One region of the Shewanella vesiculosa genome, then DNA from elsewhere that is predicted to be linked to it. Evidence: predicted binding sites of a transcription regulator. Region 1 holds the regulator's gene; each other region holds the start of a gene.
What was found. Region 1 encodes NrdR, which represses ribonucleotide reductase genes. Its sites were predicted from a motif close to AAACACNANATNTNGTGTTT; they were not measured.
Positions count from the first base shown of each region.

Region 2: nrdA (class 1a ribonucleoside-diphosphate reductase subunit alpha) is a predicted target of NrdR. The motif match lies at 1,579-1,598, and genes of this name have one in related genera.
Region 3: nrdD (anaerobic ribonucleoside-triphosphate reductase) is a predicted target of NrdR. The motif match lies at 1,151-1,170, and genes of this name have one in related genera.

Region 1 covers NZ_JAACSD010000012.1:163,204-169,241, forward strand. The annotation lists gene thiL (thiamine-phosphate kinase) at 1-301, opposite strand, end outside; gene nusB (transcription antitermination factor NusB) at 389-793, opposite strand; gene ribH (6,7-dimethyl-8-ribityllumazine synthase) at 807-1,283, opposite strand; gene ribBA (bifunctional 3,4-dihydroxy-2-butanone-4-phosphate synthase/GTP cyclohydrolase II) at 1,407-2,510, opposite strand; gene GW828_RS14160 (riboflavin synthase) at 2,624-3,283, opposite strand; gene ribD (bifunctional diaminohydroxyphosphoribosylaminopyrimidine deaminase/5-amino-6-(5-phosphoribosylamino)uracil reductase RibD) at 3,347-4,492, opposite strand; gene nrdR (transcriptional regulator NrdR) at 4,549-4,998, opposite strand; gene glyA (serine hydroxymethyltransferase) at 5,113-6,038, opposite strand, start outside.
Region 2 covers NZ_JAACSD010000007.1:191,957-197,994, forward strand. The annotation lists gene nrdA (class 1a ribonucleoside-diphosphate reductase subunit alpha) at 1-1,373, opposite strand, end outside; gene GW828_RS08975 (HAD family hydrolase) at 1,916-2,587, opposite strand; gene ubiG (bifunctional 2-polyprenyl-6-hydroxyphenol methylase/3-demethylubiquinol 3-O-methyltransferase UbiG) at 2,715-3,437, opposite strand; gene gyrA (DNA gyrase subunit A) at 3,825-6,038, shown strand, end outside.
Region 3 covers NZ_JAACSD010000010.1:119,492-125,529, reverse strand. The annotation lists gene nrdD (anaerobic ribonucleoside-triphosphate reductase) at 1-1,136, opposite strand, end outside; gene rssA (patatin-like phospholipase RssA) at 1,747-2,685, opposite strand; gene GW828_RS12070 (DEAD/DEAH box helicase) at 2,869-4,224, shown strand; gene GW828_RS12065 (DUF3010 family protein) at 4,356-4,793, shown strand; gene GW828_RS12060 (YgjP-like metallopeptidase domain-containing protein) at 4,913-5,515, shown strand; gene GW828_RS12055 (sensor domain-containing protein) at 5,530-6,038, opposite strand, start outside.

The sequences.
Region 1 (6,038 bases):
AGCTGGCTAACCAGGGTTGATCAACGCTAGGTAGTGTGAGAGCTAAGGTAAACCAAGCAGGTTCCGCCCCCATAGCAGCAAGATCAGAAAGATTAACCGCTAACGATTTGTACCCTAAAGCATGGGCGGGGATGTCGGCTAAAAAATGAACTCCCTCAACGAGAGTATCACAAGAAATCGCAATGGATTTATTGTCTGCAGGATTCACTAACGCACAGTCATCGCCGATGCTTAATTCAACATCGCGCCTTTTTTGGCCTTTATTGCGGAAGTAATGTTCAATGAGTTGGAATTCTTTCACATTCAGTCTGGTACGGTAAACCGTCCACCTTAATTTTGAAACCATTAACAACAAATGAAAACGGTATCCGAAGATACCGTTCTGGTGTTACTTATGCTTCACTAACTTATCAAGCAAGCCGTTAACAAATTTGTGACTATCTTCAGCACCAAACGCTTTCGCTAACTCGATACCTTCGTTAATCGCCACTTTAAACGGCACATCTTTACGGAAGGTCAACTCGTAAGTTGCCAGACGCACAATGGCTTTTTCTACTGGTGACACTTCTTCAAAATTACGATCAAGATGCGGCTTTAATAGCTCATCAATTTGCGATGTTTTTGATGCTACACCAGTTAACAACTCACGAAAATAAGCGACATCAACACCGTCAGTGTTCTGTTCAGTTAAAAACTCATGTTCTACGTCAGCAACTTTGTTTTTACTTAACTGCCATGAATAAATGGCTTGAACGGCTAAACGGCGGGCCTTACGGCGCTCTGAAGGTTTCATACTTTTCCTACTATTACAGCTGTTGTTCTAGTTGTTGCAGTACATTAACCATTTCAAGCAAACTAAGGGCTGCTTCGCCACCTTTATTGCCTGCTTTAGTACCTGAGCGCTCAATAGCTTGCTCAATGGTATCTGTGGTTAATACACCAAATGAAACAGGAAGATCATACTCTAATGCAACTTGTGCAAGACCTTTATTACATTCACCAGCAACAAATTCAAAATGAGGTGTTCCGCCACGAATGACAGCACCTAATGCAATGATACCGTCAAACTTGCCACTTGCTGCAACACGCTTTGCGGCAAGGGGTAATTCAACTGCACCAGGGACGCGAACAACAGTAATGTTGTCGTCACTAACCTGGCCAAAACGCTTTAATGTGTCTATTGCACCATCAAGCAGACTTTCAACTAAAAAGCTATTGAATCGCGAGATCACGATCGCCACTTTGGCATTTTTCGCTTCGATATTACCTTGAACTACGTTCATTCTATCTTACCTAAATTAGCTAAAGCACCCGGCTCGGGGCAAAAAGAGGCGTTATAATATCACAGCCAAAAGCCCTGAGCGCTATGCAATTAATGAAATTGTTAAATTTACCACGAGCTAAAATTATTCAGCTATATAATCAGTCACTTCTAAACCGAAACCCGACAGTGAATGGTAACGTTTTGGTGAGCTTAATAAGCGCATAGTCGTAACACCTAAACTCGACAGAATTTGCGAGCCTACGCCAACACGACGAGATGTTCCTTGCCACATTGCTGGCGCTGGAGATTGACCATTGTCTTCAGCTTCGAACGCTTTGACTTTGGCCAATAAGTTACTTGTATGTTCATCATTACCCAGCAACACTAAAACACCACCTTCTAAAGCAATTCTTTCCATGGCTTTTTCTAATGGCCAACTGCGCTTTTGATCACGTTCAGAATGCAGTAAATCATTGAAGGTGTTTTGTAAATGAACACGCACCAAACAATTTGATTTTACTTCATCTTTAATCAAGGCGTAATGTAATTGATTATCGATAGTGTCTCTGAAGGTCACCATAGTAAACTCACCAAAACGAGTGGGTAATTTACACTGAGCTTCGCGAACAACTGTGGTTTCGTTGGTATTACGGTACTCAATCAAGTCGGCAATAGTGCCTATTTTAATGCCATGTTTTTCACTGAATATTTCTAAATCCGGACAGCGAGCCATAGTGCCATCTTCGTTTAATATTTCAACAATCACGCCTGACGGTTCACATCCGGCTAAGCGCGCTAAATCGCAACCCGCTTCGGTATGGCCAGCACGAGTTAATACCCCGCCTTCTTGCGCCATCAATGGAAAAATATGTCCAGGCTGAACTAAATCAGAGGCTTTAGCATCTTTAGCAACGGCAGCTTGAACTGTTACAGCACGATCATGGGCTGAAATACCTGTGGTCACCCCAGTTGCGGCTTCAATTGAAACCGTAAAATTAGTTGAAAACTGGGCGTTATTGTTGGTCACCATTAAAGGTAAGTTAAGCTGCTGACAACGCTCTTTGGTCATGGTTTGGCAAATTAATCCGCGGCCATAAGTGGCCATGAAGTTGATTGCAGCTGGCGTCACTTTATCAGCGGCCATAATCAAATCACCTTCATTCTCTCTGTCTTCATCATCCATCAAGATAACCATCTTGCCTTGACGAATATCTTCAATGATTTCTTCTATGCTATGTAGCGCCATTGTCAGACCTTTATTGATTAAGTATTCGATTTAAACCTTAGGCATTAAATCTGTTTATACCGTGTGTTTTTACACTTCTGGTACTGGGTACGAATGATATTTTACGGCAACAACTAACGCAAAAAACCTGATTTAGCGAGTAATTCCATGGTCACGCCCGATGAAGGCTGTGCATGGTGAGCTTCTGGTTGCATTAATCGTTCTAAATAACGGGCAATTAAATCCACTTCAATGTTAACGCTATCACCGACTTTCAAATGCACCAGCGTAGTTTCGCCCGCAGTATGAGGCACTATGGTTAATCTGAAGCGATGACCATCTACTTCATTGACGGTTAAACTAACACCGTCAATGGTAATCGAACCTTTGTGAGCGATGTAACGACTTAATTGCGCTGGTGTTGATAACCAAAACTCAAGCGCTTTACCTCGATAAGCACATTGCTCTACTTTTGCGATGCCATCCACGTGGCCGCTGACCATGTGCCCACCCAACCTTGTGGTTGGCGTAACCGCTTTTTCAAGATTAACCTTTTGGCCGACTTGATAATGACTAAAACCGGTTAACGCGACAGTTTCAGCTGATATATCAGCAATATAACCATCACCTAAACGTTCAACAACCGTTAAACACACACCATTAGTCGCAATGCTGTCACCTAGCTTTACATCGGTTAAATCTAGCTTACCGCTAGCAACCGTTAAGCGAATATCGTCACCTTTTCGATCAATTTTACGTAATGTGCCAAGGGCTTCGATTATCCCAGTAAACATAATGACTCACTTTTTGCTTATAAACTTTGCTCTTGCTCGGGTTTTCGCCTAAGCACTCGCACATTAATACGATTGATTATATCTAAGGATATATCGCTTATCTTGTCCAATGCTACGCTCATCAATTAATTGCAACGACGGTGTTTGATCCATCGCACTGTAATCGGGTAGCTGCAACATATTACGTCCATGGCTGCCTAAAAGTTTAGCTGCCTGATAAAGCACTACTTCATCAGCGAGACCTTGAGCAACAAATGCGCCGGCTAACGTTGCCCCAGCTTCAACTAATACGCTATTGCTATGCTGACCTAAATACGTTAGCAAAGCTAACAAAGGGATTCTACCTGACGAGTCACACTCTAATTGCAGAAAATCAACGTGCTGTGGAAAGTCAATTTTGACCTTGTCAGAATATGCACAGCCTGAAACCAGTAAAATAGGACTTTGAATCGAAAATAACTGCTGGGCTGACGTTAATCTAGCTTGGCTATCAAGCACCACCCTTAAAGGCTGGAATATGTCTTCTTGCGTATGACAAGTGGTTAATTCACCGAGCGCTTCATAACGGACATTTAAGCTAGGGTCATCAACAAGAATAGTTTCAACCCCAGTGATTAATGCGCAATGCCTGGCTCGGTACTTTTGCACATCAGCCCTGGCAGCGTCACCGGTAATCCACTTTGACACTCCATTCGACAGGGCTGTTTTACCGTCTAAACTGGCGGCTATTTTCACTGTCACCCAAGGCAAGCCAGTTTTCATCCGCTTCATGAAACCCAAATTTAGCGCATAAGCTTGCTCTGTCAGTAATCCGATATCAACTTGAATACCTGCATCACGTAACATGCTGATACCGCGGCCAGCAACCTGTGGATTGGCATCGGTAACAGCAATAACAACTCGAGCGACCTTGGCATTAATTAAGCCTAAAGCACAAGGTGGTGTGCGGCCGTAATGGCTACACGGCTCAAGAGTGACATAGGCGGTAGCATCTTGTGCCGAAAAGCCATTATCGCGAACCATTTTAAGCGCATTGACTTCGGCGTGGCCTTGGCCTGCACGCTGGTGATAACCTTCACCGATAATCTGACCATTGGCGACAATGACGCAACCAACACAAGGATTTGGCCGAGTGGTATAACGACCTTTCTCGGCGAGTGCTATCGCACGGCTCATCATTTGAGTGTCGAAGGTAGAAAAGTTAGCCATATTAGGTAATCTCTTATTGCTCAGATGCCGTCATAAAAGGATGATATTTGTCGCCATTACTTTTGTAATTTGGCAATGGCCTCACCAAATTGTGATACATCTTCAAATGCTCGATAAACTGATGCAAAGCGGATATAAGCCACTTTATCAAGGTTCATCAACTGTTCCATCATAAGATTACCAATCATTTCAGAATTAACTTCGCGTTCGCCCGTTGCGCGCAGCGTTGATTTGATTTTAGTCAATGCTTGTTCAATTTCATCGATTGAAACAGGACGTTTTTCAACGGCACGCAGCATGCCGCCACGGAGCTTTTCTTCATCAAAGGGTTGCCGAGTACCGTCACGTTTAATCACTCTGGGCATCACTAATTCTGCCCCCTCAAAGGTAGTGAAACGCTCATGGCATTCGGTACATTCCCGGCGGCGACGAACTTGGTGACCATCAGCCACTAATCGAGAATCTATAACTTTGGTATCGGTCGCGCTACAAAAAGGGCAATGCATTGAGCCTCCTGCAGAAAAAAACAAAATGGCCGCTAACAATTAGCGGCCATTAAAGTTTATCCTATTTGTTGAGCAAGGTTAACCTAAACCTTTTCAACAGGCATCAAGAGACGATTAACCGTATACAGGGAATCGAGCACATAATGCCAACACTTGAGCTTTCACTCGTTCAGCCACTTCGCCGTTAGATGCATCATCAAGAATGTCACAAATCCAGCCAGTTAACTCTTTCGCTTCTGCTTCTTTAAAGCCACGACGAGTAATTGCCGGTGTTCCAATACGAACACCAGAGGTGACGAACGGTGAACGTGGATCATCAGGTACTGAGTTTTTGTTCACGGTAATGTTGGCATTGCCCAATGCAGCATCTGCTTCTTTACCCGTTAAATCACGGCCAATTAAATCAACCAACATTAAATGGTTTTCTGTACCGCCAGAAACAATTTTGTAACCACGATCTAAAAACACACTTACCATAGCTTTGGCATTTTTAACAACTTGCTGTTGATATACTTTAAACTCTGGCTCTAATGCTTCTTTAAATGCAACCGCTTTACCGGCGATAACATGCATTAAAGGGCCACCTTGGCCACCAGGGAATACCGCTGAGTTCAACTTTTTATATAAGTCTTCATCATTAGCAGCAGAAATAATAATACCGCCACGTGGACCAGCCAATGTTTTATGGGTTGTTGAGGTCACAACGTGTGCATGAGGCACGGGCGTTGGATAAACATCTGCAGCCACTAAGCCAGCAACGTGAGCCATATCAACAAGCAAATAAGCACCAACTTTATCAGCAATTTCACGCATTTTAGCCCAATCGACTATGCCTGAAAATGCCGAAAAACCGCCGATCATCATCTTAGGCTTGTGCTCAATAGCTAAGCGTTCCATTTCGTCATAGTCAATTTTACCTGACTCGTCGATGCCGTAAGGAATGATGTTGTAAAGCTTGCCGGAAAAGTTAACTGGTGAACCGTGAGTTAAGTGACCGCCGTGGGCTAAGTTCATACCTAATACAGTGTCACCTGGCTTTA
Region 2 (6,038 bases), on a different contig from region 1:
TCACCGTCTGGATCGTCAATGTTAGTTAACGGTTTAGTCGGCAAGGCAATTTCTAAACATAAGTTAGATTGCTTAATCGGTGCTACTTTAGAGTCAAATGGACTGTGCGTATTACAATGGTCGACGTTTTGAATATAGATACGGCCAGTAGAGGCACGTTCTTGCATCATCAGTGAAAACAATTCAACTGCTTTGATCTGCTTTTTACGTATGCTGCTGTCTTGCTCATACTGCAGGTATAAACGTTCAAATTCGACTTGGTCTTCAAAGAAAGCATCGTAAAGGCCAGGCACATCAGATGGACTAAATAAGCTAATGTAATCGCCTTTGATTAAACGTTGGTACATTAATTTGTTTAGCTGCACGCCGTAATCAAGATGACGCACACGGTTGTCTTCAACACCACGGTTATTTTTCAGTACTAGCAGTGATTCAACTTCTAGATGCCATAACGGGTAGAACAGTGTTGCTGCACCACCACGGACTCCGCCTTGGGAACAAGACTTAACCGCTGTTTGGAAATACTTATAAAACGGTAAACAACCGGTGTGGAATGCTTCACCGCCACGAATAGGGCTACCTAAAGCACGAATACGGCCTGCATTAATACCAATACCTGCACGTTGGCTCACGTATTTAACAATAGACGATGCCGTAGCATTGATTGAGTCTAGGCTGTCATCACACTCGATGAGTACACATGAGCTGAATTGACGTGTCGGTGTACGAACACCCGCCATGATTGGCGTTGGAAGTGAGATCTTAAATAAAGACGTCGCGTCATAGAAGTCTTTAATGTACTTCAAACGAATTTCTTTTGGATAACGAGCAAACAAACACGCTGCGACTAAAATGTATAAAAACTGTGCGCTTTCATATACTTCGTGAGTCACACGGTTTTGAACCAGGTATTTACCCTCTAGCTGCTTGACTGCGGCGTAAGAGAAATTCATGTCACGCCAGTGATCAATGTAGCCATCAAGGATATCTAACTCTTCACGGCTGTAATCCGCCATGATGTGCATGTCATATTTACCAATTTCAACTAACTTGGTGACATGATCGAATAGCTTAGGCGGTTCAAATTGGCCAAACGCTTTTTTACGTAAATGGAATACCGCTAAGCGGGCTGCCACAAATTGGTAATCAGGTGACTCAGGAGAGATCAAGTCAGCCGCGGCCTTAATGATCGTTTCATGAATGGCTTCAGTTGGAATGCCATCAAAAAACTGCAGATGAGATCGAAGTTCTACTTCAGATACTGAGACGTTTTTTAATCCCTTGGCTGCCCAAGTGATCACGCGATGAATTTTATCTAAATCGATCGATTCACGTTCGCCACTGCGTTTAGTGACTGTCATATTGCTATTCATTGAAGAGAGGCCTTGGTTCTATATCTAATCATGTGATCTGTTGTTGGATGCAGTGCTGCTGGGTTCGATCTGAACCCGTTACAAAACAATTCCATGTTAAAACAATCAACTTGAAGGTACTCACAACATGGCAGTAAACCACCAATACGTTCAGTTAACATCTATCTCCTTGTTATGCTGTGGAGTAGTGTTTTGATTGTCGGCCACACACAAGATATGGTGTTATTTAAAATCTAAGATACAAGATAGTGAGGTTTGAGTTTTTTTGCAAGCCACAATTATATTAACTTCTTGTGGATAACTTGAGGATAAACGGCGGGGTTAGTGACAGCTAACCCTAGAGCCCAAATTTATAACGTGTTTTTTATAAATGATATTTTTTCAACCATCAAAGAAGAAAGTTTTGATCGCTAAAATAAACAGCGATCGAAAATTTACCCTCAATTTTAGATTGATCTTTTAGGGCTTTTGATCGGTAAGAGATTGTCAGCATAATCTTTAGCCAATGATGCATTCAGAGGTGTATTTTCGATGAATCGATCTCAAAAAGACGACGGAGTAAAAAAGTGTTTTAATGCAGCACCATGTTCAAATTGGCATGTTGCTGGCCATGTATTCGGTGTGTCGCTGGCTGATAAATAGCCCCATAAGGCAATGCCACCTATCATACTTGCGTTGCGAGCGGCGACTAAATCACGCTCAGCATCGCCTAGGTATAAAATACTTTGAGGTGCGATGGCTATTTGTTGAGCGGCTAATAACATCGGCGCAGTGTGAGGTTTAGCGTGACAGGTACTATCGCCGCTGATCATGGTTTTCAGTTTATCGGTTAAGCCCAGCTTTTGTATTAATGGCCGAGCAAATCGAGCTGGCTTATTGGTGACGACACCGTAGGGAATGGCTTGGGAATCTAATAGGGTTAAGAGTTCGGGTAAATCGTCGAACAAACGGCTGTGATCGCCATTAATGCGTGCATAATGGCGCAGTAGTGCTTGTTGAATATCAAGTTGAACGTGTTCATCTGCCTGTGGAATAGCGGTCTTGACCAAATATAAACTGCCATGTGAAGCCGCATGGCGCATGGTTTCAAGCGTTTGAACCTTAAAACCGGCTTCGTCTAAACTCAAATTTAATGCTTGGACTAAATCAGGTGCGGTGTCGGCTAAGGTACCGTCTAAATCGAACAGTACCCCTTTAATGTCGTGCATATGCAAGAGTTAGCTCCTCACAGAGAAATGGCAGTAAATCCACGCAGCCTTTAGTAGCGTTAGCGGTATAACATAACGCTATTGGGCTTCATTTATATTTTTCACTGTTGCAACAGTGAAAAACATAGGTTGGCTAGTCTATTTTTTGTGTGGCTATCATATAGTTAACATCGACACTCTTGGTGTACTTAAATACACCTGATAGAGGATTGTAGGTAATACCTAATGCATCTCTGCACAATAAATCGGTGTTATCGACTAATGCCATCAGTTCAGATGGGCGAATAAATTTACTGTGATCGTGGGTGCCAATTGGAAGCATTTTTAATAGATATTCAGCGCCGATGATAGTTTTAAGGTATGACATCATATTGCGGTTAATCGTCGAGATAAACACAAAACCGTTGGGTTTTACCATGTCACAACATGCTTGAATTACCGATTGTGGATCCGGTACATGCTCAAGCATTTCCATACAGGTTACTACATCGTATTGCTCGCGGTGCGTATTGCGGTGTGCTTCGGCGGTAGTTTTAAGATAGTTAACCGCTACCCCAGAATCTAATGCATGCAGTTTTGCCACTTCAAGTGGTTCAGTTCCCATGTCAATACCATCAACGTGTGCACCCAGGCGAGCCATACTTTCTGACAAAATGCCACCGCCACAGCCGACATCAAGCACTTTCTTATCGAAAATACCGCCAGCGGTTTGATCAATGTAGTTTAAACGCAGTGGATTAAGTAAGTGCAATGGCTTGAACTCGCCATTGAGATCCCACCATGTTTGTGCCATGGCTTCAAATTTTGCGATCTCTTGCGGATCAACATTGGGTGTCGATTGTTCAGCGTGTGACATAACTTAACCTAAGTGTCTAATAAAGTATGATGGCTATTATAACGATAACCTTTGTGAATAGTAGTCAACAATGGCTTGGCTTGTTCACACTTGCTCATAAAACATCCACTTAAGCCCGCTTAATTGTAAAATTGTGCTCTTAACTGCTTAAAGCATCAGCAAATTGGCTTTGATTATGACTTATTTATCAGCCTATATTCATGTGCCAATAATATAAATTCGCTGAATATATTAGCTTTTTTATCATTTTTAAGAGTCATAGAGCATTTGACAGGTCTTTGTTCTGGCGACATTAATTATCTGTGTTAGAATGCCAAATCACGTTTTTAAGCTAGATAATAATATGGAAGTTTTATTGTCAGCTCACTTTAGAGGAACGCGCAGTTTATGACTGATCTGGCATCATCTATTTCGCCAATTAACATCGAAGACGAACTTAAGAATTCTTACCTTGATTATGCCATGAGCGTAATTGTAGGTCGTGCATTGCCTGACGTTCGTGATGGGTTAAAACCTGTTCACCGTCGGGTTTTGTTCGCAATGAGCGAATTAAAAAACGATTGGAACAAACCATATAAAAAATCCGCTCGTGTCGTTGGTGACGTAATTGGTAAGTATCACCCACATGGTGACACAGCTGTATACGATACTATTGTACGTATGGCGCAACCATTCTCGCTACGTTACACCTTAGTTGATGGACAAGGAAACTTTGGTTCTGTCGACGGTGACTCTGCAGCTGCGATGCGTTATACCGAAATCCGCATGCAAAAGTTGGCGCATTCATTATTAGCCGACCTTGAAAAAGAAACTGTGGATTTTGTGCCTAACTACGATGGCACTGAGATGATCCCTGCGGTGTTACCAACACGCGTACCGAACCTATTAATTAACGGTTCATCGGGTATTGCGGTTGGTATGGCCACCAATATTCCACCACACAATTTAACTGAAGTGGTCAAAGGCTGTTTGGCGTTAATCGAAGATCCAAGCTTATCGATTGAACAGTTAATGGAATACATTCCAGGTCCAGATTTTCCAACGGCAGCGTCGATTAATGGCCGCAAAGGTATTATTGATGCGTACAACACCGGCCGCGGTCGCGCGATTATGCGTTCTAAAGCGGAAATCGAAACGGAAGAGAATGGTCGTGAACGTATTATTGTTCATGAAATTCCATATCAAGTTAACAAGGCGCGTTTAATTGAAAAAATCGCTGAACTTGTTAAAGATAAAAAATTAGAAGGTATCAGTGGCCTACGCGACGAGTCTGATAAAGACGGTATGCGTATTGTTATTGAAATCAAACGCGGTGAAGTGGGTGAGGTTGTATTAAACAACTTATATGCTCAAACACAAATGCAGTGTTCTTTTGGTATTAACATGGTGGCATTGACCAATGGTCAGCCTAAATTGTTTAACCTTAAAGAAATGCTTGAGTGTTTTATCCTTCACCGTCGTGAAGTGGTTACTCGTCGTACAGTATTTGAATTACGCAAAGCCCGCGAACGCGCCCACATCCTTGAAGCACTTGCTATTGCACTGGCTAACATCGATCCGATCATTGCACTGATTAAAGCCTCGCCTACACCGGCTGAAGCTAAAGCTAAATTAGTCGCACAAGGTTGGGAGTTAGGCCATGTACAAGGCATGCTTGAAAAAGCGGGTGACGATGCAGCTCGTCCAGAATGGTTAGAGCCAGAGTATGGTATTCGCGATGGTCAGTACTATTTAACTGAGCAACAAGCACAAGCTATTCTAGAGTTACGTTTACACCGTTTAACCGGTCTTGAGCACGATAAAATTTTAGCTGAGTATGAAGAGCTATTAGTACTTATCGCAGGCCTGTTATTCATTCTTCGTAATCCATCGCGCTTGATGGAAGTGATTAAAGAAGAGCTAGAAGAAATTCTTGAGCAATACGGTGATGAGCGTCGTACGATTATCAACGCTAACGAAATTGATATGAGTCTTGAAGACTTAATCAATGAAGAAGACGTTGTAGTAACCTTGTCTCACTTAGGTTATGCAAAATACCAAGTATTGTCCGACTACCAAGCGCAGCGTCGTGGCGGTAAAGGCAAAGCGGCAACTAAAGTAAAAGATGAAGACTTTGTTGAGAAGTTATTGGTGGCGAACACCCATGACACCATCTTGTGTTTCTCTGACTTTGGTAAAATGTATTGGTTAAAAGTGTATCAATTACCTTTGGCCAGTCGTACTGCCCGTGGTCGTCCAATTGTTAACTTATTACCACTTTCTGACGGTGAGCACATTACTGCCATTCTACCGGTACGTGAGTATGCTGATGATAAGTTTATCATTATGGCTACAGCACACGGTACCGTTAAGAAAACTGCATTAACGGCGTACAGTAACCCTCGTGCAAACGGCATTATTGCTGTGAACCTAAAAGACGGCGACCAATTAATTGGCGTTGATATTACTGAAGGTAGTGACGACATTATGTTGTTCTCTAACGAAGGTAAAGTGGTTCGCTTTAATGAGAAAGCGCGTGATTCTGAAACCGGTGAAGTGAAGATTGATGCTGAAACTGGCGAAGAAGTGATTGCATTGCGCCCTATGGGTCGTACTGCAACG
Region 3 (6,038 bases), on a different contig from region 1:
GTTTTAAATGAACCAGTGACTTTAACCACCTGATCATAATTTAAAATATCTGGATACATACGCATAGTTGAGCAAGTTAAGGCCATCTTTTTGATGTCGTAATTGACGTCAGTAGCTTGATGATTGACGCCATCTTTAATGGCAAACACCAATTTAGGAAAGACGGCCGTTTTGCGGTTTTTACCTAAACCAGCCATGCGCACAGTTAACATCGACCGCTGAATTAAGCGAGACTCCCACGACACACCTAAACCAAAGCCAAAGGTCACAAACGGCGTTTGGCCATTGGCGGTATGCAAGGTGTTGACTTCATATTCCAACGACTGGAATGCATCATGACACTCTTTTTCGGTTTGCGTCATTGCATAACCTTCGACATCGGCTACTTGCCATTTGCGAGCCACAGCAAGGTGTTTTTGATAACTAATTTGCACAAACTCAGCCAACACTTCATCAATACGGTTAATGGTTGTACCGCCGTAAATATGGCTCGCCACTTGGGCAATAATTTGCGCAGTCACCGCCGTTGCTGTTGAGATGGATTTAGGCGGTTCAATTTCAGCATTACCCATTTTAAAACCATGAGTTAACATGCCAGCTAAATCAATTAGCATGCAGTTAAACATCGGGAAAAATGGTGCATAGTCGAGATCATGATAGTGAATTTCTCCTTTCTCATGAGCGCTAACCACATCTTTAGGTAACAAGTGAGTTTTAGCGTAATGCTTGGCAACAATCCCTGCGAGTAAGTCTCGTTGAGTTGGAATCACTTTGGCATCTTTATTGGCATTTTCGTTTAAAATGGCATTGTCTGATTGCTCAACCAAACCACGAATAGCGCAGTTTAATTTACTCTGAGTCTCACGATGAGTATCACGGTCGTGTCGATACTCAATATAGTGACGTGCCACCGACTTAAACGGTCCTGACATTAATAAGTTTTCAACTGCATCTTGTAGCTCGTGAATATCAACTTCGGTTTTGCAAGCCATTTGCTGCTCAACCGTTTGCGCTAACTGCAGCGCATATTGATGGTCAGCTTGACCTGCAGACTCCATTGCAGCCACAACAGCCTCTTTGATCCGACATCCATCAAATGCTGTCCGGCATCCATCCCTTTTCACGACTACAAGCATACAACCATCCTTACAAGCACTATATATAGAGCTTTAATTTACAAAAGACACAATATAGAGTGTATTAGATACATTAACGCTGAGTATTACTTTGATCCAGATCATAATTGTCGGCAGTACTTTTTATTGCAAATAACTTGCTATTCGCAATAGATATTGTAGGTGTGGAAAATGATTTTTATGACGGGAGATCGCATGGTAGAAAAAATTGAAAACAGCATCGCGATGTAAGATTTTGGCAAACAAGTTATCTCATAGGTAACCGTGTAGTTGTGGTTTTTAGCCGTTCAAAATGATGATTATTTCGATGACCTGGCATCAAATACAGCGTTAATGACAGTATCAACCGTATAAGTGACTTATTCATTACGACAAGATGAATAATCAGGACGAAAAGGCGCGACATGAGATTGAATAAGTCAAACTAATACAGATTGCGCCGATAACGCATCCCAGAATAAATAAGCGCCCTCTCCTTGATGCTGAACATCCATGTGATACCAATATCTGTACCACGATTAACAGGCACTACCTGATTAATCACCCATTAAGCACTTAGACGCGAACGGGTATATTGCCATCAATACACCAGTCCGACATCGCCTAAATGTTACTTTAAGGTTGCTTCAATTAAATGATGAATATCTTTAACTGCCTGCTCACCCGCTTCAATGGCCTCTTTGGCGCGATGAAACTCCATGGTGCCAATATCAGCCACATCGGGCACAATACAAATATCAGGTGGCTCGCCCATTAAACGCGAACGTTTATGGCGTTGTTCTAAAATATCCATGGATTGTGACATCACCGCCAACATACCAGGATGAGATTTTGAGCTGCCCATGGCCAGCTTATCGGTTAAGCCACTCATGTACTCTTTGCCTTTCCCCCATAAATCCATAAAGCCGGTTTCAAGCTCACGCTTTTGTTCAATAGGTTCTGACTTACTGGCTTTGCGGCTTTTTACTTGTTCTGGGATCAAATGCATTTGGCCTCGGCGATGAGCATTTAAATCTACCGCAATAACCACATCAACGCCCATCGAACGGGCTAATGAAACAGGAACCGGATTGACGACTGCACCATCGACAACCCATCGATTACCTTGCTGCACGGGTGGTAAAAATCCAGGCATCGAACATGAAGCACGCACGGCATGGCGCAAGTCACCCTCTTTAAACCAAATCTCTTGCCCAGAATATAAATCTGTCGCCACCGCAGCAAACGGGCGCTGCAATTGTTCAATATTAAGGTCACCAATACGGTTAGCTAAAACATCAAACACTTTCTCACCACTAATAAGTCCGCCTTTACGCCAGCCTAAATCCATTAGACCAAGTACATCCCAGCTTGAAAAGCCACTGACCCAAGTTTCAAGCTCAGCCAAATGATCATTGGCATAAGCTGCGCCGACTAACGCCCCCACCGAACAACCAGCCACTTTGTCTGGGTAAATGTCTAACTTGGCTAACCCATTCAATACCCCAATATGTGCCCAACCTTTAGCGGCTCCACTGCCTAGCGCTAATCCCACGGTGAGCTTTGTCATCTTTGTTCCTTCCATACTCTGTATTCATCTTTACCATAAAGCTCGGCTTAGTCGACCAATGACCTCGTCGAACTCAGGCAATAATATAATGCTAAAAAATAGCATAACTAAAGCGACTCTTGTTGGCTATAGCAAGGTGAAACAGCTATAATCGTCGGCTTACATTTTTTAGGGGATCTACCTTTGCAATTTACCGATTTTTCGTTGGACAAGCGCCTGCTTGACAGTTTAAAGCACCTTGGCATTTCTACGCCTACCGATGTTCAAGCGCAAGCACTTCCCATTGCCTTATCAGGTAAAGATTTAATGGCATCGTCTAAAACCGGCTCAGGTAAAACCTTAGCGTTTTTGTTGCCTGCTATGCAGCGAGTGATATCCACCAGAGCATTGTCGAAAAAAGATCCGCGGGTATTGATTTTGTTACCTACGCGAGAACTCGCCCAACAAGTTTATGGCCAATTACGTTTATTAGTTGCTAATACTCAATATAAAGCCATTAGCGTACTTGGTGGTGAGAACTTTAACGACCAAGCTAAAGCCTTGGCCAGAGATCCGCATTTTATCGTTGCCACACCAGGGCGTATTGCCGATCACTTACAACAACGCCACTTATATTTAAACGGCTTAGAATTGTTGGTGCTAGACGAAGCAGACCGCATGCTCGATTTAGGTTTTGCCCCGCAATTAAAAGCCATCAACGATGCCGCCGATCATAAACGTCGCCAAACCTTAATGTTTTCGGCCACTTTAGATCATGACAGCATAGGTGATATTGCAGCAACATTACTGAAAACCCCAAGCCATGTATCCATTGGTGAGTCTTACAGTGAACACAAAGATATTGAACAACGGATTATTTTGGTTGACCATTTAGACCATAAACAAGCCTTGTTGCAGCATATATTAAGCCAAGAACAGCATAAGCAAGTGATTGTATTTACCGCGACGCGTTCAGATACAGACCGTTTAGCGACCCTGTTAGCCGCACAAGGTTTTGCGACCTCAGCGCTCAGTGGTGATTTAAAGCAATCGGCTCGTAACCAAATTATGGATCAATTTGCTCGAGGCCAATCGCAAATACTGGTGACTACCGATGTGGCATCACGTGGCCTTGATTTAATCAACGTCTCCTTAGTGATTAACTTTGATATGCCAAAGTTTGCTGAAGAGTATGTCCATCGTATTGGCCGAACAGGTCGCGCAGGCGCTAAAGGCGATGCAGTGTCGTTTGTGGGCCCTAAAGATTGGGACAGCTTTAAAAAAATCCAACTATTTTTACGTAAAAACTTTGACTTCACTGTGGTTGAAGGTTTAAAAGCCAAATTTAATGGCCTAAAAGATAAGCCTCAAGCAGCTAAAGCCGGTACCAGTGCAAAAGCCGCCGTAACCAGCAATAGAGCTAGCGTGGCGAAAAAAGCCAAAGCAGCCCCTAAAAGTGATAAACGCTTTATTACCGGGGTTGATGTGGGTGATGCACCTGTGCGCCGTAAAGTTAAACCGATTGTCATTATTGAAGACGACGGAACAACAGAAGACTAAACGGCACATCAATCGCTGATAAACTGCGATGACAGAATAATCAATGTAGGGCAGAACACTGCCCTACAACAAATGAACAATAACGAGCATGCTAACAGCATTATCGTATGAATAAACCAGTAAGGATTAACATGAAAATTTGTGGTGTGGAATTAAAAGGCGGCGAAGCCATTATCTGTTTACTGACCTATGAAGGCGAAACGTTTAACGTGCCAGCATGTCGTAAAGTTTCATTCAGTATTTCACAATCAGCTAGCACTGAATCCATTCGTGAATTTGATTTTGCGTTTAAAAAACTAATGAGCGATTATAAAGTTGACGAAATCGCCATTATTGAACGTGAGCAAAAAGGTAAATTTGCAGGCAGTGCCACCAGCTTCAAACTTGAAGCGACACTACAATTAATGGACCTTCCGGTTTCGCTTATTTCTCCTTTAACCATTAAAGAGCAACTAAAGCGCAACCCACCACAAGTTGACTTTGACTCATTGGACCTAAAACGCGTCCAGTTAAATGCTTTTGACGTTGCTTATGTTCAACATAATCGACTCATTTTCGGTAAAGTGTAAACACAGAACCGTTGTATTGTGGCGTTACCCATACCGAAAAAACGGTCGCGGTAGCGCCAGAACTAATCAGTTGATTTATGACAGACACTAAAACTAAAACGCTCAAAGCCCCGCCTAAAATGCCAGTCAAATCGGCGAGCCAGTCATTAAAACCCAAAGCAGACCTCAGCCTGCTAGTCACTAGCGCGGATATCAAAAAACAGCAGAGTGAACAGAGCCCTTTACGTTACCTAAACGGTTATCGGCCTGATGTTGTTGATAAAATCCGCCAATTGGTTGATACCAATGCATTGGGTGATCACTTTCTAACCCGCTACCCCAAAGTACACCAAGTACGTACAGACAAAGCCTTATATGATATGGCCATCGCATTAAAAAACACCTACATGCGTCAGTCAGACCCATTAGCCAAAGTCATTTTTGATGAAAAAATTAGCTTGAGCCATCACGCGCTAGGTTTGCATTCTTATGTTAATCGCCGTCAAGGCAATAAAGTCAAAGCCAAAAATGAGATTAGAATAGCCTCACACTTAAAGCATATTCCGTTTGAGCTTTTACAAATGGTCGTGGTGCACGAACTGGCCCACTTGCGCGAAAAAGAACACAACAAAGCTTTTTATCAGCTGTGTACTTTTATGCTCGCCGATTACCATCAATTAGAATTTGATATGCGAGTATGGTTAGTCGCTGAAGAAGTCGGCCAATCGCCCTACGGAAAATAATCGAAGGATTTTAATCATTGCCAACTCGCATCAGGCTTCCAGTTCTTCATCCACGCGGGGATATCACAGGCAGGCATAGGTCTGGCAATGCCATAACCTTGTGCTAATTCACAGCCTAGTTGTAATAATGCAGAGCCATGTTCAACAGTTTCAACACCTTCAGCAATCACGTCACGTTTAAATGATTTCGCTAGGGCGATTACGCCTCCAACAATGGCGAAATCGTCAATATTACTCAACATGTCTTTGACAAAGCTCTGATCTATCTTAATCAAACTGGCAGGCAAGCGCCTAAGGTAAGTTAGCGACGAATATCCAGTGCCGAAATCATCTAAAGCAAAATGGACTCCTAGGCTCATGCAGTCATTCATGATAATTGACACATGATTAACATCTTCTAATGCGCTGGTTTCCAGCATCTCTAGCTCTAAATAGCGAGGTTCAACATTGGGGTGGGCAGCGAGAAGATCCGTTAACGTCTGTATGAAGCCAGGTTGCATTAATTGTACTGCCGCAATGTTAA